4 regions of the Listeria sp. MAN/IMW/UF555 genome follow, and region 3 is predicted to be linked to each of the others. Evidence: riboswitches for the same ligand, from Rfam matches in the RefSeq annotation. Region 3 holds a riboswitch; each other region holds the start of a gene.
The links. Region 3 has a riboswitch for S-adenosylmethionine ahead of AC4PG8_RS04110 (5-methyltetrahydropteroyltriglutamate--homocysteine S-methyltransferase). Riboswitches for the same ligand answer to the same signal wherever they lie in the genome.

Region 1 (3,096 bases), on a different contig from region 3:
TACTAAAACTAAACTTAATGTGAAAATTAAACCAAGAACCTTTTTCATGAAATTCTCTCCTTTTTTGCGGGGATTCCGCGTTTTTTTATATAAATTTCTTCATATACATTGATTAGCGTTTATCGGTTCGTTTTGTTAGGAAGTCGCCGATAAATTGGAAAATAAAGACGATGATTAAAATAATAATTGTCGCAAGTACCGTTACATCAGGTTGTCCACGTTGGAATCCTTCAAGATAAGCTGTATTTCCAAGCCCACCTGCACCAATGACGCCGGCCATCGCTGTGAATCCAACAAGTGAAATTGCTGTCACTGTAATACCAGAAATAATCGCTGGTAAGGCTTCTGGGATGAGCACTTTACCAATAATAGTAAACATATTCGCGCCCATGGATTTAGCGGCTTCAATAACGCCTTTGTCTACTTCGCGAAAAGCAATTTCTACCATCCGACCATAGAACGGAGCTGCTGAGATAATTAAAGCTGGAAGTGCTGCTTTCGGTCCAATTACGGTTCCGACTAACGATTTTGTCATCGGTAAAAGTAACACGATTAAAATAATAAAAGGAATGGAACGGAACACATTAACAAGGATTGCTGTGATCCAGTATAAAATGCGCGCTCCGGCATGTTTTTTATTATTGGTTAAAAATAGTAATAATCCTAGCACGATTCCTAGTAAAAAAACTGCAAATAATGAAGTAAGTGTCATATATAGCGTTTCTTGTGTGGCAACCCACATCATTTGAAAATCAACATTTGGAAATAACTCTTGTAATTTCGTCATCGTTCTAACACTTCCGTTTCTACTTTAAGTTGACGTAGCTGTGTTAGACTGGCTTCTATCGCTTCTTCTGTGCCTAGAACTTGGACATACAATGTTCCGTATGCGCCGTTTTGCGTTTGAGTTAAGTTCCCATGAAGGACATTTAGCAAGACATCATTTTCTTTTGCTACTTGAGAGATAACTGGTTGAGTTGCATTTTCACTCATGAAGAGTAGTTTAACGATTTTACCTTCTGCGTAATTATCGAGTAATAGATGGATTAGTTCTTCCGTTTCGTCTGAATCAGTTACTTGGCGGACGAAGCGCTGCGTTACTTTTTCTTTAGGATGGCGGAAAACGTCTAGTACGTCACCGAGTTCAGCAACTTTCCCGTTTTCCATGACTGCCACGCGATTACAGATTTTACGGATAACGTGCATTTCGTGGGTGATAACGATGATAGTTAGGTTGAGGCGTTTATTTATGTCTAGCAGTAATTCTAAAACTTCATCGGTTGTTTGTGGATCTAGTGCGGATGTAGCTTCATCACAAAGCAATACTTTAGGATTATTCGCGAGCGCTCTTGCAATACCTACGCGCTGTTTTTGCCCACCACTTAGTTCAGCTGGATAGGCGTTTTCTTTTCCTTCTAAGCCAACGAGTCGGATTAGTTCATTGACCCGAAAACGTCTTTTCTCACCGCGAACACCAGCAATTTCTAATGGAAACGCGATATTTTCTGCAACAGTTCTTGACCATAATAAATTAAAATGTTGAAATATCATTCCGATTTGTTGGCGCGCTTTTCTTAATTTACTACCACGAATTTGGCTAATTAGTAGGTTATCTACTTCAACAGATCCTTCAGTTGGTAGTTCTAATCCATTGAACATTCGGATTAGTGTACTTTTACCAGCCCCTGAATAACCAACTACTCCGAAAATCTCACCTTGTTCAATTTCTAAATCGACATGGTCGACTGCGAGAACTTTGTTATTTCTGGACGTATATTCTTTTACGACGTTCTGTAACGTAATCATCTCTATCACCTTTTCTACATTCTGATATACAAAAAAGCCTTCCTGCTAATGAGCAGAAAGGCAGCATTTTTTCAAATGGGCTAACTTCCTTCTCATCTTTCAGAACAAATCGTTGTTCTGCATGACTTAGCACCTTAAACACATAATGAATTATTGTTTAGGTTGCTGGGTTTCACAGGGCATTTCCCTCCACCACTCTGGATAAGATTTCTACATATTATTATATCACTTCATTTGTGACTATAGTGACGTTTCTTGTTTTTTCATATTACCTTTTCCGTCACACTTTGTCAATAACTTTTTTATTTATACGCATCTATTTGTAATTTACTTCACTAATAATATTATTTTCTCCCGAATGTTCCTGGCTAGCTAACTGAGAGGCTATTTTAATCTGAGCTCTATTTTGATATTTAAGTTCGCTACTATTGACTTGAATTATGTACATAAATACCGCAATGACTGTGATACAAGCAACAACAATTAAAACAATATGTTTTTTCATTTTTCTCTCCTCCGTGATTTATATTCTACTGAAAGAACATAAATCACAAGGAAAGAAACATTTAAGAATTTTTAAAGATTAAATGAGCGGCAATTTGACGATAAAACTTGTTTTGCGATGTTTGCTTTCTGCGGTAACAATTCCGCCGTGTTTTTCAACGATAGACTTAGCAATTGCAAGGCCTAAACCAGTCCCCGTTGTTGTCCGGTTTTTATCTACTTTATAAAAACGTTCAAATAAATAAGGCAAATCAACGGTTGGAATCTCTTCACCGTAATTAGTGACCCGCACAACAGCCATATGATCTTCTTTTTTCGCGCTTACATCAATTTGTTTATTTCCTTCTCCGTATCTAAGCGCATTGGAAAATAAATTCTCAAACAAACGCATAATTTGGTTACCATCGCCACCAATGATGAGTTTATTGGCATCAAAATGTTCGATTATCTGCATATTTCGTTCTGCAGCTCGTCCGTCATATTCTGCTACTAATTGTCTGAGTAATTCAATGATGTCTAGTTCGTCTTTTTTCAATTGGTAATCAACACTATCAAGCCTAGTATAAGAGAATAAATCATCAATCAGTTTATGCAGATGACGCGCTTTTCCGTAAACAAGTTCCGTATAATAACGCAGCTCAATCTCATCACGATAACGATCCTCATGAATATAACTTAAATATCCTAAAATCGACGTTAAAGGCGTCCGCAAATCATGTGAGACATTCGTAATCAAGTCATTCCTAGCTTGCTGCGCCTGTTCTTCCTTTTTCATTAATTTATTTT
Region 2 (3,096 bases), 550 kb from region 3:
GCAATCGCAACACGTTGTTTTTGACCGCCAGAAAGCTGACTTGGATAATTGCTTCTTTTATCCTCTAAGCCAACAATCGACAAGTATTTATTTACGCGAATCTCGATTTCGTCTTTTGGAACACCTTCTAATTTTAACGGTTTGGCAATGTTATCATAGACAGTTGCGGTTTTAAGTAAGTTATATCCTTGGAAAATCATACCAATTTTCCGACGAGCGACACGAAGTTCTTTACTTGAGAGGGTAGACAAATTCTTCCCGTCAATTAAAACTTGGCCGGCATCAGGACGTTCAAGCAAGTTGATGCAACGAACGAGCGTACTTTTTCCGGCGCCACTGTAACCAACGACACCGAAAATTTCTCCTTTTTCGACTGTAATAGAAACATTTTTGACGGCTTCTACGGTTTTTCCATTTACATTAAATGACTTTGAAACTTGATGTAATTCGATCAAAATAAAACAACTCCCTAGAATGCAGGTACTACAGACCCATTAAATTCTTTTTCAATAAATGCTTTTACGTCATCAGAATGGTAGTATTTTTCTAATGTTTTAACGACTTCATCATCTTTGTTTTCGCTACGAATAACAAATACGTTTGGATATGGATTGTCTTTTGTTGGTTCATGGTAAATTGCGTCTTTATTAATAGAAAGTCCAGCACCCATTGCGAAGTTAGTATTGATAGCTGCTGCTGCAACTTCATCTAATTGTGCAGGGATTTGAGAAGCTTCAAGTTCAACGATTTCAAGGTCAAGTGGGTTTTCAGCAATGTCTTTTTTTGTTGCTTTTTCTTCCACGCCATCTTTTAATTTAATAATGCCAGCATCTTCAAATAGTTTTAAACCACGGTATTCGTTACTTGGATCGTTTGGAACGGCAATTTTGTCGCCTTTTTTAAGATCTTTTAAGTCTTTAATATCGTTGGAGTAAACACCCATTGGGAATGCTACTGTTTTAAAAGCAACGTCTAATTTGTAGCCTTTATCTTTCTTTTGTTGCTCTAAGAACGGGATTGTTTGGTAGTTATTCGCATCGAGGTCACCGTCGTTTAAAGCTGTATTTGGTGTATTATAATCATCAAAAGTTTTGATTTTGATTTCAAGGCCGTCTTTTTTCGCTAATTTTTGAACTTCTTCAGCGATTTGTTGGTGAGGTCCTGCTGTTGTTCCAATGGTGATTTCTTTTGTGCTTAAGGCTTTATCGTCACTTCCGCCTCCACATGCTGCTAAACCTAGAATAAGGCTTGATGCAAGTAAAATTCCTAACCCTTTTGTTAATTTTCTCATCTTTTTTTCCTCCCTAGTATGTTGATTATTTATCCAGATTTATTCATGAAAGCAATAAAAAAACTTCTCTATTTAGAATAGAGAAGTGGAAAGTCGAACATATCCAGCTCCTCTCATCTACCAAAACGGAATACACCATTTTGCTGGAATTAGCACCTTCACTTTACGCTTAAATAAAGTTAGGTTGCCGGGCTTCATCGGGCCAGTCCCTCTGCCGCTCTCGATAAGAGAAAATATTTTAGAAAAACCTGTTAGTTAAAAATATACGCATTTTAAGATAATTTGTCAATGCTTTTTTAAGTTTAAAAAAAATCATACTGGACAAATACTTCAGAAAACTTTACTATTTTAATCAATGAAACTTGAAAAGGACGGGTGCCAAATGAAAATTTCCAAACGCTTGCAAAATTTACCAGATCAATTTTTTTCTAGCCTTGTAGAAAAAGTGGGAAAGAAAGTGGAAGAAGGTCATGACGTGATTAATCTAGGTCAAGGAAATCCAGACCAGCCAACACCCAAGCATATCGTGGAAGCAATGAAAACAGCTTCAGAAAATCCAATCAATCATAAATATTCGTTGTTTCGTGGAAAACAGGAACTTAAACAAGCCGCGGCTGATTTTTATGCGCGTGAATATAATGTAACCATCGATCCAAATACAGAAGTAGCCATTTTATTTGGGACGAAAACAGGGCTTGTTGAACTGCCAATGTGTTTAATGGATCCAGGTGACGTAATGCTTTTACCAGATCCGGGCTACCCAGATTATTTATCAGGAGCCGTTTTAGGAGAAGTTCAGTTCGAAACAATGCCACTTATTGCTGAAAATAACTTTTTACCAGATTTTAATAAAATTCCTGAAGAAATTGCGAAAAAAGCGGAGTTGATGTATTTAAATTATCCAAATAACCCCACTGGCGCGGTTGCTACGACTCACTTTTTTGAAGAAACGGTTGCTTTTGCTAAAGAAAACAATATCACGATTGCACATGATTTTGCTTATGGTGGTATTGGTTTTGATGGGAAGAAACCGATTAGCTTTTTAGAAACTCCAGGAGCAAAAGAGATTGGAATCGAACTTTATACGCTTTCGAAAACATACAATATGGCTGGCTGGCGCGTAGGATTTGCTGTTGGGAATAAAGACGTTGTCGAAGCAATCAACCTCATTCAAGATCATATGTATGTAAGTTTATTCCCAGGTATTCAAGATGCTGCAATTGAGGCGCTCACAGGCGATCAAACTTGTGTACAAGAATTAAATGCTCGTTATGAAAGCCGTAGAAATGCATTTATAGCTGCTTGTGATAAAATTGGTTGGGAAGCAATTGCTCCAGCGGGCTCTTTTTTTGCATGGATGCCCGTTCCAAAAGAGTTTACAAGTAGTGAATTCGCGGATTACTTATTAAATGAGGTTAGTGTAGCTGTTGCTGACGGAAGTGGTTTCGGAACTTTCGGTGAGGGTTATGTACGCGTAGGACTTTTAATGGATGAAAAACGATTAGAAGAGGCAGTGGCGCGAATTTCCAAGCTACATTTATTTGATAAAGTGGCACAAAATTAAGAGATTATGTGATTTTAAGAGAAAATAGCTTGTAATAATTCAGATAATTAACTGTATGTGTTATAATTGATTAGTAAGTCTATTCTTAGCATGTTGTTTTATGAAGACAGGCCGGAATTTAAAGTATTTAGTGAGATTTTTTTGCATTAAATAAAAAGTATCTGTCCCGGTTAAAGCCGGCGAAATCCAGGAATGAGAGGACTGTAAAAAAATGGCAGAAAAGAAAATTCTTGTAGTAGAT
Region 3 (3,096 bases):
TCTCACTGTAAGTCCAAGAAAAACAAGCTTAGAAGTGCATGACTCTATCATTTATACAGGAGATAAATGGAAAGCAGAAGACAACTTCGATAACGCTACAAATAAAAAAGGCGACCAAATTTCTTTCGAAGATGTAACTGTAACCGGGCAAGTTGATTCTGAAACAGCAGGCGCATATGAAGTAAGCTATATCTATGATGGAGTGAAAAAAGTAGCTCATATCACTGTGATCCAAAACCAAGCTCAAATCACTGTAAAAGATAGCGTTATCCCACATGGAGAAAAATGGGAAGCAGAAGCTAATTTTATAGGTGCGACAAACCGAGATGGTGTAGCAATTCCTTTCTCCAAAATCCAAGTAGATGGTAAAGTAGATGTAAATAAAGCTGGTATCTACAAAGTGATTTACACGTATGATCCAAATGAAGGAACTGCAGATGCAGGGAAGAAACAACTTTCTGTTACAGCTAACATTCAAGTAAAAGCAGAAAATGTAAAACCTGTTGACCCATCAGACCCAACAGGACCTACAAATCCAGTAAAACCATCAGTAGAAAAAACACCATTAAAAGTAGTTGATAACAAGCAACATACAGCAACATATGAAGCAGCAAAACCATTACCAAAAACAGGTGACCAAACAAACACTTGGGTAATCTGGACAGGCATGAGCTTACTTCTTCTAAGCATGCTCTTGTTGGTGATGAGAGGTAGAAAGAAATTAAGAAGGAAAAATTAATAAAAGATAGTAAGAATAAAAATACCGACCAGTTTTCTCTGGTCGGTATTTTTTGCTATTAGACATAATAGATTTGTTATAGTGTTTTACTAATTTTAAGAACTGTACAAAAAGACTGTTAAAATATAGCTATGAATTACTTTTATCAAAGATAGAAATCATGTTCAAAAGACAATTGGGATGACTCATGTCAAGCACTGCAAAACTATTTCTACTGGGAATTTGAAAATTATAAAAGCTGAAAATGGACAAATTTAGCTTGTTAATTCAGTACAACCACCAAACCAAAACCCCTACAGTCCAAACCATCGCAAGCGGAACTAAAATCCGAAACTTCGGCTTTTGCGTTTTATGGTGAAACAACTGCATCGACATCCAACTACCAAAGGCACCACCAAGAAATGCAGAGAGCAGTAGTACCGACTCAGGTATCCGGTATGCGTGTTTAATTGCTTTCCGTTTATCAACAGCGAATAATAGAAAAGAAATAAGCGTTATCGCGATTAAATATATCGTTAAAATCATTCAGAAAGCCCCCTTTATTGCTAAAACTAACTTTATTTATTAGAATAAAAGCATACCACAAAAGAAAGCAGGGATAAAATGGCAAAAGAAATTATTCAAACCTCGTCAGCCCCAAAAGCACTCGGACCATATTCACAAGCTGTAAAAGTGAATGGACTTATTTTCACATCAGGTCAACTTGGTATTAACCCAGCAACTGGAGAATTAGCAGAAGGCGCAACAAAACAAGCTGAGCAAGCTTTTAAAAATTTAGCAGCCGTACTAGAAGAAGCTGGTTCTGGACTAGACAAAATCATTAAAGCGACCGTTTTCTTCAAAGATTTAAATGATTTTACAGCTGTGAATGAAGTATATGCTACTTTCTTTTCCAGCGATTTCCCCGCAAGAAGTGCTTTCCAAGTAGCCAAGTTACCGCTTGATGCTGACATTGAAATCGAAGTTATCGCAGAAGCATAAATATTCAGAAATAAATTTGACAATTACAAGAAGTAAACGATATAATAAGAACCAATTACATAGTAACTTATCAAGAAAGGTGGAGGGTTCTGGCCCAGTGAAGCCTTGGCAACCGGACTTTTCACGGTGCCAAATCCAGCAGTATCACTGACAGATAAGGCACGCGAAACAGGTAAATCACTCTTTCCCTTAAAAGCTGTCTTTTGGGGGAAAGTTTTTTTGTACATAAAAATAACTAGAATTGAGGCGAAGAAAATGAATCAAGTGGCACCATTTTATGCAGATCATGTTGGAAGTATTTTACGGACAAAGGCAATTAAAGAGGCACGCGAGAAATTCCAAAGTGGCGAAATTACAACTCAAGAATTACGTGAAATTGAAAATGAAGAAATCAAGTACATTGTTGAAAAACAAAAAGAAGTGGGTTTAAAAGCAATTACTGATGGCGAATTCCGCCGCGCTTGGTGGCATTTTGATTTCTTAGAGAATTTGGATGGGGTAGAAGGGTACGATGCAGCGGGAGGCATTCAATTTAGCAAAGTCCAAACAAAATCACATTCAGTGAAAATCACTGGTCCAATTGATTTCACGACGCATCCATTTATAGAAGATTTCATTTTCCTAAAAGAAGCCGTTGGTGAAAATCATGTAGCAAAACAAACGATTCCAAGTCCGGCGATGCTTCATTATCGTGGTGACATGGAGTATCAGCCATATATAGACGATGCTGATAAATTTGTGGCTGATTTAGCGGCTGCGTATCAAAAAGCGATTCAAGCCTTTTATGATGCCGGTTGTCGTTATTTACAATTAGATGATACATCGTGGAGCTATTTATGCTCTGATGAACAGCGTGAAGTCGTGCGTGAGCGAGGTTTTGACCCCGATACGCTGCAAGAAACATATAAAACGCTTATTAATGAATCTATCAAGTATAAACCAGCAGATATGGTTATTACGATGCACATTTGTCGTGGGAATTTCCGCTCTACGTGGATAGCAGAAGGCGGTTATGGACCAGTTGCAGAAACATTATTTGGCAAACTTAATATCGATGGTTTCTTTTTAGAATATGATAATGAACGTTCTGGAGATTTTTCACCACTAAAATATGTAGCGCGCCCAGATTTGAAAATCGTTCTCGGCTTAATCACCTCTAAAACAGGGGATTTAGAAGATGAAACGGCAATCAAAGCACGAATTAAAGAAGCGAGTGAGATTGTGTCGCTAAACCAATTATGCCTTAGCCCACAGTGCGGATTCGCCTCTACAGAAGAAGGCAATATTTTAAGTGAAGAAGAGCAATGGAACAAATTACGTTACGTCGTCAAAATCGCAGAAGACGTTTGGGGGAAATAACAAATAAGAAGAACTGG
Region 4 (3,096 bases), 810 kb from region 3:
TGGTTTAATTTATATTTTTGGTTTATATTGCGATTGCTTATTGGTATTGGGGATCATATGTTGCATTTTTCATCGCAGACATGGATTGGAGCAATGAGTGATCCTAGTAAGCGTGGTCGGAATATGGCTATTTATGGTTTGTTTTTCTCTGTAGGATTTGCGATTGGGCCGCAATTGGTGAATTTGGCAAAAGTAAATGCAAACTTGCCTTTCTTTTTGTCAGGTATTTTAGTATTGATTGCTTGGAGCCTTGTTTGGTTTATTCGAAATGATTTCGTGGGAGAAAAGGCTGTTATTCGGAAAATTTCTTTTTGGGGAAGTATAAAACGCTTTTCGGGCGTATTTAAGATGGCTTGGGTTGCGATGATTCCACCGTTTTTGTATGGGATTCTTGAAACCGGACTTAATGCGACATTTCCGGTTGTAGGGTTGCGAGATGGGCTTGATACAATGATGATTGCGATGATTATTTCTTCTTTTTCAGTTGGGACGATTATTTTTCAAGTGCCGATTGGGATTATTAGTGATAAATTTGGTCGGGGTAAAATGTTACCGCTTTTGACTGGAGCAGGGGCTGTGGTTTTTGTATTAACAGCGTTTGTTAAGATACCTATTTTCTTTGTGATATTTTTCTTTATTTTGGGGATATTGCTAGGCTCGCTTTATTCACTAGGGTTATCTTATATGACTGATTTGACGCCGCTTGAACTACTTCCGGCTGGAAATATTTTGGTAGGAATGTTCTTTAGTTTAGGGAGTATTATTGGTCCGAGTGCAACGGGGATGATGATAGGGATTTTTGGAAATCAAATATTTTATTTTGTGGTCGCTGGAATCCTTTTGCTAGGCTGTTTATTATTAGCTTTGGGAGGACGGAAGGAAGCACATTGAAAGAAAATAAAAATTTAATGATTGACAGTTTTTAGTTGCAAGTGGTATGATGATTTCAATCCAATTTAAGTGATTAAAAAAACTAAATAAATTACTCTTATTATGAGTGGTAGAGGGACTGGCCCGTTGAAACCCAGCAACCTTTCAATTCGTTGAAAAGGTGCTAAATCCTGCGAAGTGTGATGCTTCGAGAGATAAGAGAGACTTAAAAAGTTTCACTGTATTTGTGTATCGAAACTTCCAAACCTCTCTAGTTCTCTAGGGAGGTTTTTTATTGGCAAAAAATTGAGAGGATAAGGTGATAGGTATGGTAAAGGCGATTAGTTCAAACTTGGGGTATCCAAGACTTGGGGAGAAACGTGAATGGAAACGTGCGCTAGAAAAGTTTTGGAATGGTGCGATTTCAGAAGAGGAATTATTGGCGGAAACAAAAGCTCTAAGATTACATGCGCTAAAGAAACAACAAGATAAAGGAATTGATTTGATTCCAGTTGGTGACTTTAGTTTTTATGATCAAGTGCTAGATACGAGCGTTACATTTGGGATTATTCCAAAACGCTTTCAACATGATGGTGGAAAGGTTTCGCTAAATACATATTTTGATATTGCGCGTGGTAAGAGTGACGCGGTTGCTTCTGAAATGACTAAATGGTTCAATACTAACTATCACTACATCGTGCCAGAACTTGCTGAAGCTGATCCTAAAGTATTAGATAACCGGGCGCTTTACTACTACGAGGAAGCGAAAAATGAGCTTGGGATTGAAGGGAAGCCAGTCCTTGTTGGTCCGGTTACTTATTTAAAACTTGGAAAAGGTAGCGATACAGAAAGCTTTGAAATATTATTAGATAAATTTATTCCAGCGTATATTGAAATTTTGAAAGAGCTTGAAACTGCTGGTGCTACCTGGGTTCAAATTGACGAACCTTATCTTGCAACTAGTTTTGATAAAAAAGAAATTGCTTTATTTGAAAAAGTATACAAAGCGTTTCATGATGCTGTACCAAACTTGAAAATAGAATTACAAACTTATTTTGAAAGTTTGGATTATTATGAAGAGGTTGTTAATTTGCCAGTTGCGGCGGTTGGAATTGATTTTGTTCATGATCACGGCGATTCGATTAAAGCGTTGAAAGCTCACGGATTTCCGCAAAATAAATATTTAGCGGCTGGGGTGATTGATGGTCGAAATGTTTGGCGCAGTGATTTGGATGCGAAATTGGCACTCCTTACTGACATCGCTCATTATGTGGCGGAGGATAAATTGATTGTCCAACCATCCAATTCATTATTACATGTACCAGTAACAAAACTAAGCGAACCTGATTTAGATGAAGTGATTCTAGGCGGCTTATCATTTGCTGATCAAAAATTAGATGAAATTGCTATATTAACGAAAGCTTTAACAGAAGGTGCGGAAAGTGTGGCTGCTGAGCTAAATGAAGCTCGTGAGGCTGTAAAAGCACTTAATGAATCAAGCCATCGAAATAATTTAGAAGTTCAAGCGGCGATTGCTAATTTGGAAAATGTTCGGGTTGACCGAGAATTACCATTTGCAGAACGAATCAAATTACAACATGAATGGCTCAAATTACCACTGTTTCCAACAACGACTATCGGAAGTTTTCCACAGTCACCAGAAGTTCGGAAAACACGTGCAGATTGGTTAAAAGGAAATATCACCGATGCAGAATATAATGCATTTATTGAAAAAGAAACTGCTCGCTGGATTAAAATTCAAGAGGATTTAGATATCGATGTGTTAGTTCACGGTGAATTTGAACGTACTGACATGGTGGAATATTTTGGACAAAAATTAGCTGGCTTCCAAGCAACTAAATTTGGCTGGGTACAATCTTATGGTTCGAGAGCGGTTCGTCCACCACTTATCTACGGGGATGTTGCTTTTACGGAGGAAATTACAGTGAAAGAAAGCGTCTATGCCCAGTCGTTAACGAAGCGCCCAGTGAAGGGGATGCTAACGGCGCCAGTAACAATCATCAATTGGAGTTTTGTCCGTGATGATGTGCCGGAAAGTGTTGTTGCGAATCAAGTTGGCCTCGCGCTTCGTAAAGAGGTAGAAGCACTAGAACGTAATGGCATTAAAGTTATCCAAGTGGACGAGCCAGCTTTACGTGAAGGTTTACCATTGAAACAAGCGAGATGGCAAAAATATTTAGATGATGCGGTATATTCATTTAAATT

Region 1: another riboswitch for S-adenosylmethionine. It lies ahead of AC4PG8_RS12385 (methionine ABC transporter ATP-binding protein); the one in region 3 lies ahead of AC4PG8_RS04110 (5-methyltetrahydropteroyltriglutamate--homocysteine S-methyltransferase).
Region 2: another riboswitch for S-adenosylmethionine. It lies ahead of AC4PG8_RS06835 (MetQ/NlpA family ABC transporter substrate-binding protein); the one in region 3 lies ahead of AC4PG8_RS04110 (5-methyltetrahydropteroyltriglutamate--homocysteine S-methyltransferase).
Region 4: another riboswitch for S-adenosylmethionine. It lies ahead of metE (5-methyltetrahydropteroyltriglutamate--homocysteine S-methyltransferase); the one in region 3 lies ahead of AC4PG8_RS04110 (5-methyltetrahydropteroyltriglutamate--homocysteine S-methyltransferase).

What each region holds. Positions count from the first base shown of each region.
Region 1 covers NZ_JBZWZS010000004.1:44,635-47,730, forward strand. Annotated here, with positions in the region: gene AC4PG8_RS12375 (MetQ/NlpA family ABC transporter substrate-binding protein) at 1-48, opposite strand, end outside; gene AC4PG8_RS12380 (methionine ABC transporter permease) at 113-787, opposite strand; gene AC4PG8_RS12385 (methionine ABC transporter ATP-binding protein) at 784-1,806, opposite strand; SAM riboswitch class I at 1,896-2,014, opposite strand; gene AC4PG8_RS12390 (hypothetical protein) at 2,123-2,311, opposite strand; gene cesK (histidine kinase CesK) at 2,390-3,096, opposite strand, start outside.
Region 2 covers NZ_JBZWZS010000001.1:1,366,793-1,369,888, reverse strand. Annotated here, with positions in the region: gene AC4PG8_RS06840 (methionine ABC transporter ATP-binding protein) at 1-455, opposite strand, end outside; gene AC4PG8_RS06835 (MetQ/NlpA family ABC transporter substrate-binding protein) at 470-1,291, opposite strand; SAM riboswitch class I at 1,402-1,521, opposite strand; gene AC4PG8_RS06830 (pyridoxal phosphate-dependent aminotransferase) at 1,674-2,855, shown strand; gene yycF (response regulator YycF) at 3,067-3,096, shown strand, end outside.
Region 3 covers NZ_JBZWZS010000001.1:812,527-815,622, reverse strand. Annotated here, with positions in the region: gene lcp (putative cellulose-binding protein LCP) at 1-739, shown strand, start outside; gene AC4PG8_RS04120 (DUF1294 domain-containing protein) at 1,007-1,264, opposite strand; gene AC4PG8_RS04115 (RidA family protein) at 1,343-1,720, shown strand; SAM riboswitch class I at 1,785-1,881, shown strand; gene AC4PG8_RS04110 (5-methyltetrahydropteroyltriglutamate--homocysteine S-methyltransferase) at 1,976-3,079, shown strand.
Region 4 covers NZ_JBZWZS010000001.1:1,032-4,127, forward strand. Annotated here, with positions in the region: gene AC4PG8_RS00040 (MFS transporter) at 1-891, shown strand, start outside; SAM riboswitch class I at 986-1,092, shown strand; gene metE (5-methyltetrahydropteroyltriglutamate--homocysteine S-methyltransferase) at 1,199-3,096, shown strand, end outside.